DNA from 2 places in the Megasphaera sp. UBA4382 genome. Region 2 is predicted to be linked to the other one. Evidence: riboswitches for the same ligand, from Rfam matches in the RefSeq annotation. Region 2 holds a riboswitch; the other holds the start of a gene.
The links. Region 2 has a riboswitch for ZMP and ZTP ahead of B4H10_RS08470 (L-lactate MFS transporter). Riboswitches for the same ligand answer to the same signal wherever they lie in the genome.

Region 1 (3,419 bases), on a different contig from region 2:
AAGGAGCGAGGACGGCGGCTTCCAGTATATCCTGCAGGTCGGCGTCTGATACCGGCTGATGGGTATATTTCCGTATACTGCGGCGCCCTACAATAGCAGATGATGTTTCCATAAGATGACCCCCTTATGCATTAAGATATTTCATTTTAATGGTAATAGAAAATCAGACTGGCGTCAATTGGCAATCCATCCCATTGTTTGTTAAATTTTTTAGTATATAACTCGGGATAACAAAAGAAAATGACGATGGGAACAGAAGTTTTTATTGACTTTGGCATTAGTGCTGTTCATGCAGTCGCAATGTGTTATAATAAGCAGTATATGAATTATTCCCGTATCCAGTCATCGCATAGAGAATGGATCATCATTGAGGTGTAAACATGACAGAGAAAATCCATTATGTGAAAGCCGATCCTAGTGGCAATACGACGATTCTCGTATTGGACGCGATTCCTAAACAGGAACACGCTTCGTTAGCAGCCAGACTGCTGCAGCCTGAGTATGTCGGCGCAGAGCAAGTAGGTTTTCTGACCTGGCCCGATAACGATGCCGATATACGTCTGGACATGATGGGAGACGAGTTTTGTGGCAACGCTTCGCGATCAGCTGCTGCCTATTTACTCTCCCGGTCCGGCCAGGATTATGGTGAGTACCGCGTTTCCTGTTCCGGATGCAATAAGATATTAAAAGCAGTGGTAGTTCGCGACGAAGGGGAACTATATGATGCCAGTATTGAAGTTCCCCTGCCTAAAAAAATGGATGTCATCAGCCTGGCAGACGGTAATTCGACGTACCGGTTTTACTGTGTTGAGCTGCCAGGAATTATGCATTTCGTTCATTTTACTCCTTCTATTAAATTAGTCGATAAGAATACTTTATGGCGGGCGGTGTATCAGTACGCCAGCACCCGTCATTATGAAGCATTCGGCATGGATCTGGTAGATCGCAAAACGCTGACGATGATACCGGCTGTATATGTCACTGGTACGGATACGCTATATTGGGAAAAAAGTTGTGGTTCCGGGTCAGCGGCCACGGCGGCGGCACTGGCCCGTCTGTGCGGCCATAATATTGCCTGTGAGATACGCCAGCCTGGTGGAAGTATTACCATTGAAGCATCATATGCTGACCAGTCTGTCAGACACATCCGCATAGGCGGCCCCGTGCGGATTGAAATGGAACAATGTGTTTGCGTTGACAAGGAGATACCAGGCACGGTATAATAATTGCGTAGTCATGTGACTGACGGAAGTGGACTAACCACATGGAGCATGATTTGAAGAAGCCGACCGTCTGGGCAAATAGTCCGGATGGCCGGCTATTTTTATCAGTGCACAAAGAGAACAGGAGCTGATCTTTATTATGGCAAAGGTATTAAGCGATATTGAAATTGCACAGCAGACTCACCTGGAACCCATTGTAAAAATTGCAGAAAAGGTTGGTCTTACAGAAGATGACCTGGAATTATATGGTAAGTATAAAGCGAAAATTTCCTTTGATGCCATTAAACGGCTGTCAAAAAATGAAGATGGAAAACTCGTGCTGGTAACGGCTATTACACCGACTCCTGCTGGAGAAGGGAAAACGCTTACGACGATAGGCCTGGCCCAGGCTCTGAACCAGCTGGGACATAAGACGATGACGGCATTGCGGGAACCTTCTCTGGGTCCTGTCTTTGGTATAAAAGGAGGAGCGGCTGGCGGCGGTTATTCCCAGGTTCTTCCTATGGAAGATATCAATCTTCATTTTACGGGTGATATGCATGCGATTACAGCTGCCAATAACCTGCTGGCTGCGGCAATCGACAATCACGTGCATCAGGGAAATGCTCTCCGCATCGATGTGCGCCGTATTGTATGGAAACGGGTCATGGATATGAATGACCGGGCACTGCGTGATATAGTCGTAGGACTCGGCGGCAAGGTCAACGGGTTCCCCAGAGAAGACCACTTCATGATTACCGTAGCATCGGAAATCATGGCAATTCTCTGCCTGGCTAGTGATCTGATGGATTTGAAGAAACGGATGGGGGATATTATCGTCGCTTATGACCTCGATGGCAATCCGGTCCGTGCCCGTCAGCTCGGGGTAGAAGGGGCGATGGCCATTCTCATGAAAGATGCTATCAAACCGAACATTGTACAGACGACAGAAAACACGCCGGCTCTTGTACACGGCGGACCTTTTGCCAATATTGCCCACGGCTGTAATTCTGTCGTAGCTACCAAGCTGGCTCTCAAAATGGGAGAAATAACGGTGACGGAAGCCGGATTCGGTGCTGACCTGGGTGCGGAAAAGTTCATGGATATCAAATGCCGCTTTGCCGGAATCAAACCAGATGCCGTCGTCATCGTCGCCACCATTCGGGCGCTTAAGATGCACGGCGGAGTAGATAAGAAAAATCTCCAGCCGGAAAATCTGGAAGCACTGGAAAAAGGCTTTGCTAATCTGAAGAAACATATCGAAAATATGCGCAAATATGATATCCCCGTCGTAGTAGGCATAAACCGCTTCCTGACAGACACGGATGCCGAAATAGCATTGCTTACCCGCCTTTGTCAGGATTATGGTGTCGATGTGGCTCTGAACAACTGCTGGGCCGAAGGCGGCAAAGGGGGACTGGACCTGGGACGGAAAGTCCTGCAGCTCCTGCAGCAGCCCAAAACACCGTATAAACCGTTGTACGATGTCAATGACACGATTCTTCATAAATTGGAAATCCTGACGAAAGAAATCTACGGCGGCGACGGCGTCATCCTGGAAGGCAAAGCGCCGAAACAAATTGCCGAACTGGAAAAACTTGGCCTTGATAAAATGCCGGTCTGCGTGGCCAAGACACAGTATTCCCTTTCGGATAATCCCGCATTACTGGGAGCGCCGGAACATTTCAAGATTACCGTCAAAGACGTCCGCGTCTGCACCGGTGCCGGGTTCATTGTCTGCCAGACGAGTAATATCATGGTCATGCCAGGCTTACCGAAAGTACCGGCTGCCAACCGTATGGATATCGATGAAAACGGCGTCATTACAGGTCTGTTCTAGTCGTTATGGCTAGCATATAAAAGGCGGCTTTACAGCCGTCTTTTACTGTATGCAGACTAGCATGATGAATTAACATACATAATAAGTGAGGATACGATAGTGGATAAGAAAAAATTATGTGCCCTGCCCATAGATGAAATGCTGGCGGCTACGGCTTCCAAGGATCCAGTACCGGGCGGCGGTGGCATTGCGGCCCTTACAGCCGCTTCGGCGGCAGCACTGGTTGAAATGGTAGCGAATCTTACCATAGGTAAAAAAGGGTATGAAAAGGTAGAGCCGATGATGCGGGACATACGCAGCCAGGCTGAAGAATTGCGGATCCGGTATCAGGATGGCATAGATGAAGACGCCCATGCTTTTGAAGGGGTCATCCGCGC
Region 2 (3,419 bases):
TCCGCCCGGTAACGCTTCCCGGGCTTTCCGATAAACGGGCGGTCCTCTATATCCGCAAGAGTGGCACGAGTCCGGCTAAATACCCGCGCAAACCCAAAATGGCGGCAAAACATCCATTATAAAATAAAAACTTCAGGAGAAAGGGTGTATGATTATGTCTTTGAAAACGTCTATAGCTGTCGTCCTGGCAGCCTGCTTTACGATGTTCAGTGCATCGGCACTGGCAGAAGAACCGCAGATCGATGCTCAGTCAGCCTGCGTCATCGATTCTGCGACGGGCAATGAACTGTATGCCAAAAATGCAGATCAGCGCATGTATCCTGGCGGTACGACTATGATGATGACCAGCATCCTTGGCGTCGAATCGGGAAAACTCGATACGGTCATGACCGTATCCGATGCATCCCAGCAGCTGGCCGGCGATGTGAGCCGTCTCGGCATTTATCCCGGTGACAAGGTGACGTTGCGCAATGCCCTGACGGGCATGATGACGGTCGGGGGCTGTGATGTGGCATATGATGCGGCTGTTACGGTTTCGCCGTCTCTGGACAGCTTTGTTCAGTCTATGAATGAAAAAGCGGCATCTATTGGGGCCAGTCATACGCACTTCACCAATCCGGCCGGACTTCCTGATGAAAATCATTATTCTACGGCGAGAGACCTGGCAAAAATTGGCGCCTATGCCATGAAATCAGCCGATTTCCGGGGACTCGTCAATCATGCTTCCTTTGACATGCCCTATGCAGACAGTGGTACGAAGCATTGCGAAACGACGAATGAATTTCTCACCAGCGGTTTTGCGGGAGCTGACGGCATCAAGACCGGTGCGACTAACGATGGCGGCCCTTGTCTGGTAGCTTCTGCTACGCGTAATGGTCATACCCTGGTTGCGTCCATACTCAACAGCGGTGACCGTGCTGGTGATGCGGCAGCTCTCCTGACCTATGGCTTTGAACGCCTGTCGGCCCCAGAAGCTGCTGTAAAGAATGTAACGACGGCAACGACGGCGACAGCTGCCGAAAAAGCAGCGGTTACCGCTTCCCAGGCTGTAACACAGACTGGCCGTGCATCTAATGCACCGGCTGATGCCGATGAAGCCTATGTCCTGCGCGATGCGCCGGCAGGACAGACCTTATCCCAGATAGCAGCCCAGCAGAAACAGGCGGCCCGGATTGCTGCGGAAAATCAGAATGAAAAATAAGACAGGCTCCCTATTGACAGACAGATGTTTCCTGATATAATGAAAGAATATCAAGAAAATATGCGATGCAGGCCTGACGGAATCAAGTGGAATAACCACGTGGACTGTATCGTTTAGAAAAAGCGCCGACCGTCTGGGCAAAGATATGAAAATATGCTTTGGCCAGCCGGCCGGTGCTTTTTTTGCACTCTCTTTGCCGGCCGACCGCAAAGGAGAGATGGATTCATGAAAAAGAACCGTTGGCTTATTGCGTTGTCTGCTATGGGCATCCACATCTGCATTGGCAGTGTCTATGCCTGGAGTGTCCTTACCCGTCCTATCATGCAGGCTATGGGATTTTCTCTCAAAGATACGACGTGGACCTTTTCCCTGGCTATTTTGTTTTTAGGACTGTCTGCTGGTTTTCTCGGCAGCTTCGTCCAGAAAATCGGACCCCGTAAGTCGGGTCTGCTGGCCATGACCTTTTTCTGCAGTGGCATGTTCGGCACGGCTGCAGCGTTATATTTCCACAGCCTGCCTCTGTTATATCTCTTCTACGGAGTCATTGGCGGTATTGGTCTGGGAACAGGTTACATCACTCCCGTTTCGACACTGGTCAAATGGTTCCCGGACAACCGTGGCTTTGCGACGGGCCTGGCTATCATGGGATTTGGTTTTGCCAGTATGATTGCCGGTCCGGTCATGCAGCTTTTGGTCCAGCATCTGGGCCTGATTCCCAATTTTCTCATCCTGGGCACGGTATATATGGTCATCATGACGGCTTCTTCTCTGTATCTGGCTCCACCCAAACCGGGAGAAGTCCCCGTTTCCGATGCGGCTCTTCGCAAAGCCGGTTCCTGCCATACGCCGGTCTATGCCGATGCCATGCCTCAGTTTAGCGTAAAAAAAGCGATGAAGACGTGGCAGCTCTATACTATCTGGTGGCTCTTCTTTACCAATATTACCTGTGGCATTGCTCTTCTGGCTGTCGCCTCTCCTATGGCTCAGGAAGTCGTCGGCATGTCGCCGATGGCAGCGGCTTCGATGGTCGGCATAATCGGATTCATGAACGGCGCCGGCCGCATTGCCTGGGCTACTGTTTCCGATTACCTGGGCCGTTCTATGACCTATGTCCTGTTCTTTACTATTGAAATCCTGGCATTCTGGCAGCTGTCCCATGTCACGGGAGCTTTCAGTTTCCAGATACTCGTCCTGCTCATCATTACCTGTTATGGTGGCGGTTTCTCCTGCATGCCGGCCTACCTTTCCGATCTTTTTGGGACGCGGGAACTGAGTGCCATCCACGGCCGGATCCTGACGGCCTGGGGAGCTGCTGGCGTTGCTGGTCCCCTGGTCCTGTCGCTCATTAAGGAAACGACCAACAGTTATGCCATTACACTGCAGTTCTTCTCTGGCTGTTTCGTACTGGCTCTGGCCATTATGCTCTTCCTCAAATACAAGACGCGTCATGGTATTGTTACCAGCGACAATGCTGTAGCAGCCAGTGTACAGAAAGAACACAGCATGCAGTAACAGATGTAAATTTTTCAAATAGTTTTTATAAAGGCGAAAAGCATATCAGAAAACGGTTGTCACATGAAATAGTTGCTTCGTGTGGCAGCCGTTTTTTCTATTACCTTCTAGTATAAATGAACGGAAATGATTGCTATTTCAATATAATGATTGAACGTGATTGAAAATGAATGAAAATGTTTGTATAATACGGGGTATAAAAAGTAATTCTGATTGTACAGAGGTAGGTGATATATGTGCTGACAGAAGAACGACAAGATGAGATGGTACGGCTGGTAACGGCCGGCGGTTCTGTTTCCGTACAGGAACTGGTTGATTATTTTCAGGTTTCTGAAGCGACGGTGCGGCGTGATTTGTCGGTCCTGAACCGGGACGGCCGGCTTCGCCGTGTTCATGGCGGGGCAACGGCACTGCCTTCTGAAGAAGGGGTGTATGAAGCCAATATGGAAGAACTGGAACATAAGTATTCTCTCCATATGACGGAAAAACGGCGCATAGCCCAGTATGCTGCTTCCTGCGTGACTGATAGCGATTTTGTGTATCTTGATGCGGGATCGACGGTGGAACAGATGGCAGATTTTCTGACAGGGTCAGGGGCATCCTTTCTGACCAACAGCCTGCCCCTGGCACAAAAACTGGCCCGGAATGGCATATCTGTCCATATGCTGCCAGGCCATGTAAGGGGAACGACTGCATCCGTCGTCGG

Region 1: another riboswitch for ZMP and ZTP. It lies ahead of B4H10_RS02600 (formate--tetrahydrofolate ligase); the one in region 2 lies ahead of B4H10_RS08470 (L-lactate MFS transporter).

Annotation. Positions count from the first base shown of each region.
Region 1 is NZ_DGRS01000024.1:12,392-15,810, forward strand. Features, by position in the region: gene B4H10_RS02590 (nitroreductase family protein) at 1-112, opposite strand, end outside; gene B4H10_RS02595 (hypothetical protein) at 381-1,223, shown strand; ZMP/ZTP riboswitch at 1,229-1,306, shown strand; gene B4H10_RS02600 (formate--tetrahydrofolate ligase) at 1,363-3,042, shown strand; gene B4H10_RS02605 (cyclodeaminase/cyclohydrolase family protein) at 3,181-3,419, shown strand, end outside.
Region 2 is NZ_DGRS01000071.1:15,201-18,619, reverse strand. Features, by position in the region: gene rsmG (16S rRNA (guanine(527)-N(7))-methyltransferase RsmG) at 1-122, shown strand, start outside; gene B4H10_RS08475 (D-alanyl-D-alanine carboxypeptidase family protein) at 149-1,201, shown strand; ZMP/ZTP riboswitch at 1,261-1,347, shown strand; gene B4H10_RS08470 (L-lactate MFS transporter) at 1,427-2,713, shown strand; gene B4H10_RS08465 (DeoR/GlpR family DNA-binding transcription regulator) at 2,950-3,419, shown strand, end outside.